DNA from 4 places in the Streptomyces sp. GbtcB7 genome. Region 4 is predicted to be linked to each of the others. Evidence: riboswitches for the same ligand, from Rfam matches in the RefSeq annotation. Region 4 holds a riboswitch; each other region holds the start of a gene.

Region 1 (2,184 bases), on a different contig from region 4:
GCGAGTGGCGTTTGGAGGTCGACCCCCGCCAGGACGGCACCCGTGTCCACCCGGACGGCCTCGAATGCACGGAGGACGCCCGGGACACGTACACCATCGACGAGTGGGACCCGCTCTCCGCCCGTACCCGCTCGACGAGGTCGATCCGTCTGCACCGCCCGGAGCTGCCCTGGGACGCACGGGTCGAGACACGCTCCGAACTCGGCTGCGACGACCGGGAGTTCATCACCTCGAACGAGCTGATCTGCAAGGACGGCAACGAGGTGGTCTTCCATCGGACGTGGGAGAGAAGAATCCCCCGGACGGCGGACTGGAGGCCCGACGGCGGCATGGGCAACCCTGAGGAGCATGGCGCGGACCGGTGAGTTCCTGATGGCCCTGGACGAGGGGATGCTCGCGTACTTCCGCGAGATGGCCGACGAGATGGTCACGCGTTTCGGGATTCCCCGGGCCGAGGCGGTGGCGAGGATCAACAGGGCTTACGCGGGGCAGGAGTTCGGGCTCTACCCGGACCTGATGTGCCACGAACTCCCCGAATACTGGGCCTACGGCCTCTACTTCAAGCCCAACACCGGCCGGCTCCCCGACGACGACCCCGACACGGACCAGTCCGTGTGGGAGGTACGCCCGGCTCCGCCCGCGGGCTCACCGGCCTGGACACTCGAAGCCTGATGTCCGTTTTGCCGCCAGTGCCGCTTTATTTCTGCTTGGTCGCGTGAATTGGGTCACTCCCATGCGGAGTGGGCTCTTTATCCCCTCTTGACGACTCCCCCTTTGCATAAGGCAAGTTGAGCGTCACGTTCCGGATTAATCGGGCATTTTCGCCCTCATATTGCGCAGGTGAAAGCGATCTACACCGGGAAATGAGGGCTTGTTCCGGACATGTGCTCTCGCATACGTTCACGTCGATCCGGACGGACCGCCCAATCCTGCCGCCGACCGGAATATCCCAGCCACCCACACACACGCACGGCAGGAGCGGGGGACCCAGGTAAGCCGCCGATCCGGACACCGGAACGGCTAGGGGTGAAGTCGCACACACCGTGCGGCCGGGCAGCTCCCGCCCGAACCCGACAGCTCACTTCGCAGGCGCCGGAGAGGAATTCGCCATGTCCGCACGAGGCAAGCACCGCAGCTTCAAGATCCACAGCATGCTCACTCGGGGCATCCTCGCCGCGGGAATGGGCGGAGTCGCACTCGCCCTTCCGCTCGTGGGCGCGACCTGCGCGCAGGCCGCCACGGCCACCACCACCGATGTCCAGCTCATCACGTACAAGGTGGTCGCGGGCGACACCCTGGCCAAGATCGCGCAGAAGTACCCCAAGAGCGGCGGCGCGGCGAAGCTGTACGCCGCCAACCGCGCGGTCATAGGCCCCGACCCGACGACGCTCCGTCCGGGCCTCACCCTGACCGTGGGCACCAAAACCGTCCAAATCCCCACCAAGGCGAAGACGGCGCCCACCACCTCGAAGACGTACGCGAACAACCTCGACGGATGGATCAAGCACTCGCTGGACGTCATGGCCCGCGCCAAGATCCCCGGCACCTACAACGGCATCCACCGCAATGTCATGCGCGAGTCCTCCGGAAACCCCCTGGCCATCAACAACTGGGACTCCAACGCCAAGGCCGGCATCCCCTCCAAGGGCCTGCTCCAAGTCATCGACCCGACGTTCAAGGCCTACCACGTGCCGGGCACGTCGATGAACATCTACGACCCGGTCGCGAACATCACGGCGGCCTGCAACTACGCGGCGGCGAAGTACGGCTCGATCGACAACGTCAACGGGCCCTACTGACAGGACTGGTGGGGCTGGTTGGACCGGTAGGGCTGGTACGACTGCCGGGGCTGATGCGGTTGATGAGGTCGGAGAGACTCGGAGAGCTGCCGGGACGCACCGGGCTCTCCGGACTCCCGGAACCGATCCGACCGGCACGGGAACAGCCGCTCCAGCACCACCGCGATCCCGTCGCCCTCGTTCGACAGCGTCACCTCGTCGGCCACCGCCTTCAGCTCCGGATGGGCGTTGGCCATGGCGACACCCCGGGCGGCCCAGTCGAACATGGGGATGTCGTTGGGCATGTCGCCGAAGGCGATGGTGGCGGCGGGAGTGAGACCGAGGTGGGCGGCGGCGAGCGCCAGACCGGTCGCCTTGGTCACGCCGCATGGCTGGAGTTCGACGG
Region 2 (2,184 bases), on a different contig from region 4:
CACGTGATCTACGCTGCATCGACTTGTGACAAGCGTTCGGGTGCGGATACGTTCACTCGTCAACGCGACTCACACGTCGCGTAGTCACCTGCTGTCACGTGAAAGGCTTCCGCATGCTCTCCGGGAACGGCCGCCATCGTCGCCCCCGTCAGGCCCCGGCCCTCATCGTCGCGGCAGGAGTGACCGGATCCGCCATCGCGATCCCGTTGCTCGGTGCCACCAGCGCGAGCGCGGCCGACGGCACCACGTGGGACCGGGTCGCCGAGTGCGAGAGCGCCGGCCAGTGGAGTGCCGACAGCGGCAACGGGTATTACGGCGGGCTCCAGATCAGCCAGGCGGACTGGGAGAAGTACGGCGGCCTCACCTACGCGTCGAGTGCCGACGAGGCCAGCCGCTCGCAGCAGATAGCCATCGCCGAGAAGCTCCTCGACGACCAGGGCCTCACCCCCTGGCCGACCTGTGGACCGCTCTCCGGGCTGAGCAAGAACTCGGGCGACATCCTGGTCGACACGGGCGTGGCGAACGACTCGTCCAGTACACCGGATTCATCCGGTTCATCTGATTCGTCCAGTTCGTCCGTGACGTCGACTCCGTCCGTCTCTTCCGGCTCGAAGTCCGATTCGTCTTCGTCTGGCTCGTCTTCATCCGGTTCGTCCTCGAAGTCGACCGGGGGCGCGGCCGAGAACACGACGAAGGCCGACACCAGCGGCGACGCCCAGGGGGCGGACGGCTCCGACACGGAAACGACGAAGAGCGACAACTCGGGCAACTCCGGCCAGGGCGGCGACTCTTCCGGTACGTCCGAGAACGCGACGACCGGTGCGGGGCGCCACCGTGGCGGCACCGCGGACGAGAACACCACCGACAGCGCCGTGGACGGCCGTAGCGACGACTCCTCCGGGCGGCACGCCTCGCGCGGCGCAGGCGCCTCCCGTGATGTCGTCGACGGCTCCTACGTCGTGCGCGCCGGAGACAATCTCTGGACCATCGCGGACGCCCTTGACCTCGAAGGCGGATGGGCCGAGCTGTACGACGCGAACAAGAAGACGGTCGGCGTCGACCCGAACCTCATCCTCCCCGGTCAGAGCCTTGCAGTTGGTGCCGAATCGGGCGAAAAGTAGGGGCAGTTCGCGTCATGGTTCGCTGGGTAATGTCCGGTTTGGTGCGAGTGAGAGATGGATCTCAAAGGCCCTGATCGTCTTTGGAATTCAGCCGATCGCCTGCTTACGGTCATGACCGCTCGCCACAGCGGGCCCCGACGGTCGTCAACGCCGAATCCTGCCAACGGCCGTACGGGAACAGTCGACGCGTCAGCGCCGTAGGCAGGAGCGGGGGACCCAAGGTAAGCGCCGCGCCCGGTAGTTGACCGGGAGCGGCTTGGGGTGAAGCCGAGCGCTCAGAGCGCACGGCCGGGCACTCACCCGCCCGAACCCGACAGCTCACCTCGCAGGCGTCGGTGAGGGGATCTCTCCATGCTGTTTTCCAGCAAGGGCAAGCACCGCCGTCCGTCCAAGGCCACTCGGGTCGCCACGCTCGCCGGTGTCACCGGTGTCGCCATCGCCGCTCCGCTGATGGCGGTCGGCAACGCCTCCGCCGCCACCGCCTCCCAGTGGGACGCCGTCGCCCAGTGCGAGTCCGGCGGGAACTGGTCCATCAACACCGGCAACGGCTACTACGGCGGTCTGCAGTTCTCGGCCTCCACCTGGGCCGCGTACGGCGGCACCGCGTACGCCGCGACTGCCAACCAGGCCTCCAAGTCCCAGCAGATCACCGTCGGCGAGAAGGTCCTCGCCGCGCAGGGCAAGGGCGCCTGGCCGACCTGTGGCACGGGCCTGTCGAGCGCCGCGTACACCGGCGGTGCGAGCGCCCCGTCGACCTCGTCCTCCTCGAACGGCTCCTCGTCGAACAGCTCGCCGAGCACCAGCACCGCCACCCGCTCGACGGACACCGCGGCCTCCCGTTCGGCGTCCCGCCCGGCCGCCAAGAAGACCGTCTCCACTCCGACCGGCAAGAAGGTCAAGAAGGGTGACGGCGAGTACAAGGTCGTCAAGGGCGACAGCCTCAGCTCGATCGCCGAGAAGAAGAAGGTCAAGGGCGGCTGGCAGCAGCTGTTCAAGCTGAACAAGGACATCGTCGACGACGCCGACTTCATCTACCCGGGTCAGCAGCTGCACCTCAGCTGAT
Region 3 (2,184 bases), on a different contig from region 4:
GCCCGCGGCCAGGGGCATCCCCGCGCCGAGGGACATGTCGGCACCGAGGAGCATCCCCGCACCCATGGACATGTCCGTGGCCGGCGGTACGCCTCTGCCGAGGGACATGTCCGCGCCGGGAGGCATGCCCGCGACCAGGGGCATCCCCGCGCCGAGGGACATGTCCGCGCCGAGCGGCATCCCCGTACCCATGGACATGTCCGCGCCGAGAGGCATCCCGGTGCCGAGGGACATGTCCGGGCCGAGAGCGGTCGACTGCTGTCGCTGCCATTCCTCCGCGGCCTGCCGGCGAGCCTGGTCCTCCGGGGTGGGCCAGACACCCTCGGCCGGACGTGACTCGATCGCCGCGGGCCCGGGGTTCCACCGTGCGGCGTGCTTGGACACCAACTCACGGGCCAGCGCCAGCTTGCGCTGGATCTTCTCCTTGGACGTCTTCAACGAGGACTGCCCCGGTCCGGCGGGCAGCGCGGGCAGCAGGGCCGTGGCGGCCTCCTGCGCGGGTTGCGGCGCAGGCTCCGGCGCGGCCGGCAGCGCGGCGACGGCCCTGCCCGTCAACTCGGCCACGGGCCCGGCGGCCGCCTCGGCGGAGGGGCCCGCGGTCAACTCAAGAACGGGGCGGGCGGTCAACTCCCGCCCACGGTTGGTGAGCCCGTCCTCCGGCCGCTTCGCCGGGCCCGTGGGCCGCGCCTCGGCCGGGCGGTTCGGCATCCGGTCGGCCGGCAGCCTGGCCGGCGCGGACGGACCCAGCTGCGTGCGCGCCGCGTCGAACCAGGTCTTGGTGATGTCGTCGAGGGCGGGGTCGCGGCGCCTGCGCGCGGTTTCCGGCGCCGGGTTGACGCGGCTTCGGCTCCCCGTGGTCATCGCGCGGGTCCCGTTGACGAACCCGACGGCGTTCTCGGCCTGGTCGTAGAGGGAGCTGATCCGCTGCTGCACCTCCTCGCGGCTCGGACCGTCCGCGCCACTGAGGGCGGCCGTCGCGCGTGCGGAGTCGGGCATGCCAGGGAGGCTGTTGCCTCCGGGGCGCGGGGTTCGTTCCGGCGCCATGGGAGCCGTACTCCTTCCGTACTCCGCCTACCGGGCCGGCTGTCGGGTTCGGGCGGAAGATTCCGGAAGGCATGCCCTACGGCCCTTGCCCGATCGGGCAGTTGGGCCGATTCACCCCAAGGTCGGTTGGGTCCCGGTTCCTGTTGCCACGGGGGCACCGGATTCGGCGGAGGTCGCGCGACCCGGCGAGGTTCGCCGGAGGGAGTCGTGCGGCCTACCGCCAACTTAGCCAATTTGTGTGCCTGGTGTGAAGATTGGAGCGCGAACTGTCCGATATGTAATTGTGACCTTCGTCTACGTGTCCCGGCCACGACCAGGATGTCGTACGACCGCTGTTCGCCCCATGGTCGCCGCGAGCGTGCGCAATCGGCGCCAGTCCAAAGGGGGTTGGGCCTCCGGCACACCGGGCCGTTCCTTGGGGACGCGGACGCGCAGGGCGCCGGGTTCGACGCGGCAGTGGACCGGGGCGGGCAGGACCAGGGCCTCGCCGTCGATGCCGGCCTCGATCTCCGCGCGGTCGGCGTCGATGACCACCTCACGGGTGGTCAGGACCGCGAGTCCGTCCGGCGCGGGGTCCAGTACGAGCGCGGCGGCCTCGGCCGCGCTGTCCACCGTGATGCCGAGGACACCGAGCAGCCCGGAGTCGAGCCGTTCGCGGCGGCCGAGACCGGCCGGATCGTTGGTGCGGTAGGGGTTGTTGCTCACCAGTACGGCCTGCGGGGCGTCGAGCGTCGTGTCGCCGGCGCGGGCGGTCAGTCGCGGCCCGCGCTGGCGGGTGAGCAGGTCGGGCAGGAGGTCCAGGATGGTGCCGATCTTGTCGTCGCGGTACGCGGGGCTCTGCACGACCGCCGCGTACGCGCCGAAGGAGGCGTTGTTGACGAACGGGTGGCGGCCGGCGAAGCCGAGGTCCACGCGGAGTTCGACGCCGTCGGTGAGGGCGTCCAGACAGGTGGCCGGGTCGTCGCGGTCGAGGCCGAGGTCCATGGCGAAGTGATTGCGGGTGCCGGCGCAGACCACCAGGAACGGCAGACCGTGTTCGGCGGCGACGGCCGCGACCAGCGCCTGGGTACCGTCACCGCCGGCGACGCCCAGCAGATCCGCGCCGTCCGCGACGGCGGCCCGGGCCAGCGCGGTGACGTC
Region 4 (2,184 bases):
ATCATCCCCAGCCGCAAGACCTCGCGCACCGCGCCCGGTGCGAGGAACGCCACACCCGACGCGAGGTGATCCGCCGATGGTGCCCGAACTGCCCCCGCTGCCCGCGCTGACGCGAGCCGAGGCCGAACTGATCGACCGTTACCTCGACGTGGTCGACCTGCTGGGCCGTATCAACCCGGCCAGGCCCGGAGACACCTACCGCGGACTGCGTGCCGCCCAGGCGCTGGTCGCCAAGGCCACCGAGCTGCGGGACGCCCTCGCGCTGATGCACCAGCGCGGCGAGAGCGAGGTGCACGCGCCGACGCTGGCGCAGGCTCTGCGCGTCCTCGACGGTGAGCGGCGGGCTGCCCGCGTCACGCTGCCACCCGACGCCGACAATTGACACCTCCACACCCGGGTCGCGGTGCGCGCCGAGTCGGCGAGGCGTCCGGCCCGGGGTTCAAACGGACCAAATGGCGTACCCCCTGATGGAGTAGTCACAGACCCCTTCGGGGAACCGAAAAAGTTGCGCAACACGCTTGGCCCGGAGGCGGAATGAGACGCTCCGGTGCTGGTGGGCGCGTCGTCGGTGTCCCCAACATCGCCCGAACAGGGGGTCGTCCACCCGAACGGGTGAGTGGTGAGTAACCCCACAAATCGCCAGTTCCGCTCGGATTTTCCGACCGCTATGCGTGAAGATCCCTTCCGACGACAAGCCCCCGCCACAGCGGCGGGGCGGTCCGGGCGGACGCCGAGTCCTGCCGCTGCCCGGATGACCGGTCGACAGAAGTGCATCGGCAGGAGTGGAGGACCCAGCAAGACGGGTCGCCGGAGAGATCCGGGCGGTCCTTGGGGTGAAGCCGCGCAAGCGGCCGGGCTACTTCGCCAGCCCGAATCCGACAGGTCATCCTTCACAGGCGGCTGACGAAGGGTTGCGCATGACTGCGCTCAATCGTGTCCCGTCGCTGTGGACCCGGGCCGGTACGGCCTCGGCGCTCACCATCGCCGCCGTGGGCGGCAGCCTTGTGGTTCCTGGCGTCGCATCCGACGCCGAAGCGGCCACGTTGGCGACGAGGGCACTTCAGGTCGCGGCTTCCAAGAAGGGCTCCCCGTACCAGTACGGTGCCGCCGGGCCACGCCGCTTCGACTGCTCCGGGCTCACGCTCTACTCGTACAAGAAGGCGGGCAAGACGCTGCCTCGTACGGCCGCGGCGCAGTACAACAAGACGCACCACATCTCCGCATCCCACCGCAAGGCCGGAGACCTGGTGTTCTTCCACTCGGGCCGGAACGTGTACCACGTCGGCATCTACGCCGGGAAGGGAAAGATCTGGCACTCCCCGAAGACAGGGGAGGTCGTGAAGCTGCAGAAGATCTGGACGAAGAGCGTCTGGTACGGCCGGGTCAGCTGACCTGCCCGAGGGGGTGCCGCCGGCCGGCACCCCCTCGGGGTTCCACCCCCCGGGCGTGAAAAGCGGACGAACCGGTTACTCGTTCAGCATGGCTGAGCGACCTTCCCCCGAGGAACGGAACGAGACGCCCCTCGAGCGCGCCGATCGCAACTTCGGCGAACTGCTCCAGGAGCTGCGCGTCACGCAGACCGGTGTGCAGATCCTCTTCGCGTTCCTGCTGACGCTGGCGTTCACCCCGCGCTTCCCGTCCCTCGACACGGTGCAGCGCGCCACGTACGTCACCACCCTCCTGCTGGCCGTGGTGGCCGCCGCGCTCTTCACGGCGCCAGCCGCGCTGCACAGGTCGCTGTTCCGGCAGGGCGCGAAGCCGACCATCGTGCGGGTCTCCTCCGTCCTGGCCACGGTCGGGATGGGTGTGCTCATGCTGGCGCTGACGGGATCGGTGCTGCTCGTCGTGGATGTCGCGCTGGGACGCGCCGCCGGGATCGCCTCGGGCGCGGGCACCCTGCTCGTCTGTGTGGCGCTGTGGGGCCTCCTGCCGGGCCTGGTGCACCGTGCCGTCGTCGGCGGAGCGACGGCTCCGAAAGAAGCACCGGACCGAGAACCGTGAGCGCGCTCATCGCCTGACTGCCCGCGGGCACGAACCGCGGCAGCGGACCGAGGAAGGTGACCGGCGCCTTCGGGTCGAGCGCGTGGGTGACGGACCCCTGCCGCAGCGGGCGGGCGCCGGACGCCATCGGCTCGGTCTCGCTCCGGTCTCCTGGGCCCTGCCCAGCGACCGCAGCGTCCGTAC

The links. A riboswitch is a leader RNA that binds a small molecule or an ion and turns the genes downstream of it on or off. The one in region 4 is predicted to bind cyclic di-AMP.
Region 1: it holds a riboswitch for cyclic di-AMP, as region 4 does, so the genes downstream of both, KVT44_RS22455 (transglycosylase SLT domain-containing protein) here and KVT44_RS14185 (C40 family peptidase) in region 4, are expected to answer to the same signal.
Region 2: it holds a riboswitch for cyclic di-AMP, as region 4 does, so the genes downstream of both, KVT44_RS42870 (transglycosylase family protein) here and KVT44_RS14185 (C40 family peptidase) in region 4, are expected to answer to the same signal.
Region 3: it holds a riboswitch for cyclic di-AMP, as region 4 does, so the genes downstream of both, KVT44_RS13375 (C40 family peptidase) here and KVT44_RS14185 (C40 family peptidase) in region 4, are expected to answer to the same signal.

The regions. Positions count from the first base shown of each region.
Region 1 covers NZ_JAGXJM010000013.1:160,620-162,803, reverse strand. The annotation lists gene KVT44_RS22465 (CocE/NonD family hydrolase) at 1-365, shown strand, start outside; gene KVT44_RS22460 (hypothetical protein) at 349-672, shown strand; cyclic di-AMP (ydaO/yuaA leader) riboswitch at 945-1,105, shown strand; gene KVT44_RS22455 (transglycosylase SLT domain-containing protein) at 1,110-1,799, shown strand; partial or broken gene KVT44_RS22450 (HAD family hydrolase) at 1,937-2,184, opposite strand, start outside.
Region 2 covers NZ_JAGXJM010000037.1:2,870-5,053, forward strand. The annotation lists gene KVT44_RS42865 (transglycosylase family protein) at 99-1,121, shown strand; cyclic di-AMP (ydaO/yuaA leader) riboswitch at 1,260-1,468, shown strand; gene KVT44_RS42870 (transglycosylase family protein) at 1,473-2,183, shown strand.
Region 3 covers NZ_JAGXJM010000006.1:324,654-326,837, reverse strand. The annotation lists gene KVT44_RS13375 (C40 family peptidase) at 1-996, opposite strand, end outside; cyclic di-AMP (ydaO/yuaA leader) riboswitch at 1,053-1,223, opposite strand; gene KVT44_RS13370 (diacylglycerol kinase family protein) at 1,339-2,184, opposite strand, start outside.
Region 4 covers NZ_JAGXJM010000007.1:169,031-171,214, forward strand. The annotation lists gene KVT44_RS14175 (ATP-dependent Clp protease proteolytic subunit) at 1-69, shown strand, start outside; gene KVT44_RS14180 (hypothetical protein) at 77-382, shown strand; cyclic di-AMP (ydaO/yuaA leader) riboswitch at 729-914, shown strand; gene KVT44_RS14185 (C40 family peptidase) at 918-1,391, shown strand; gene KVT44_RS14190 (DUF6328 family protein) at 1,480-2,001, shown strand.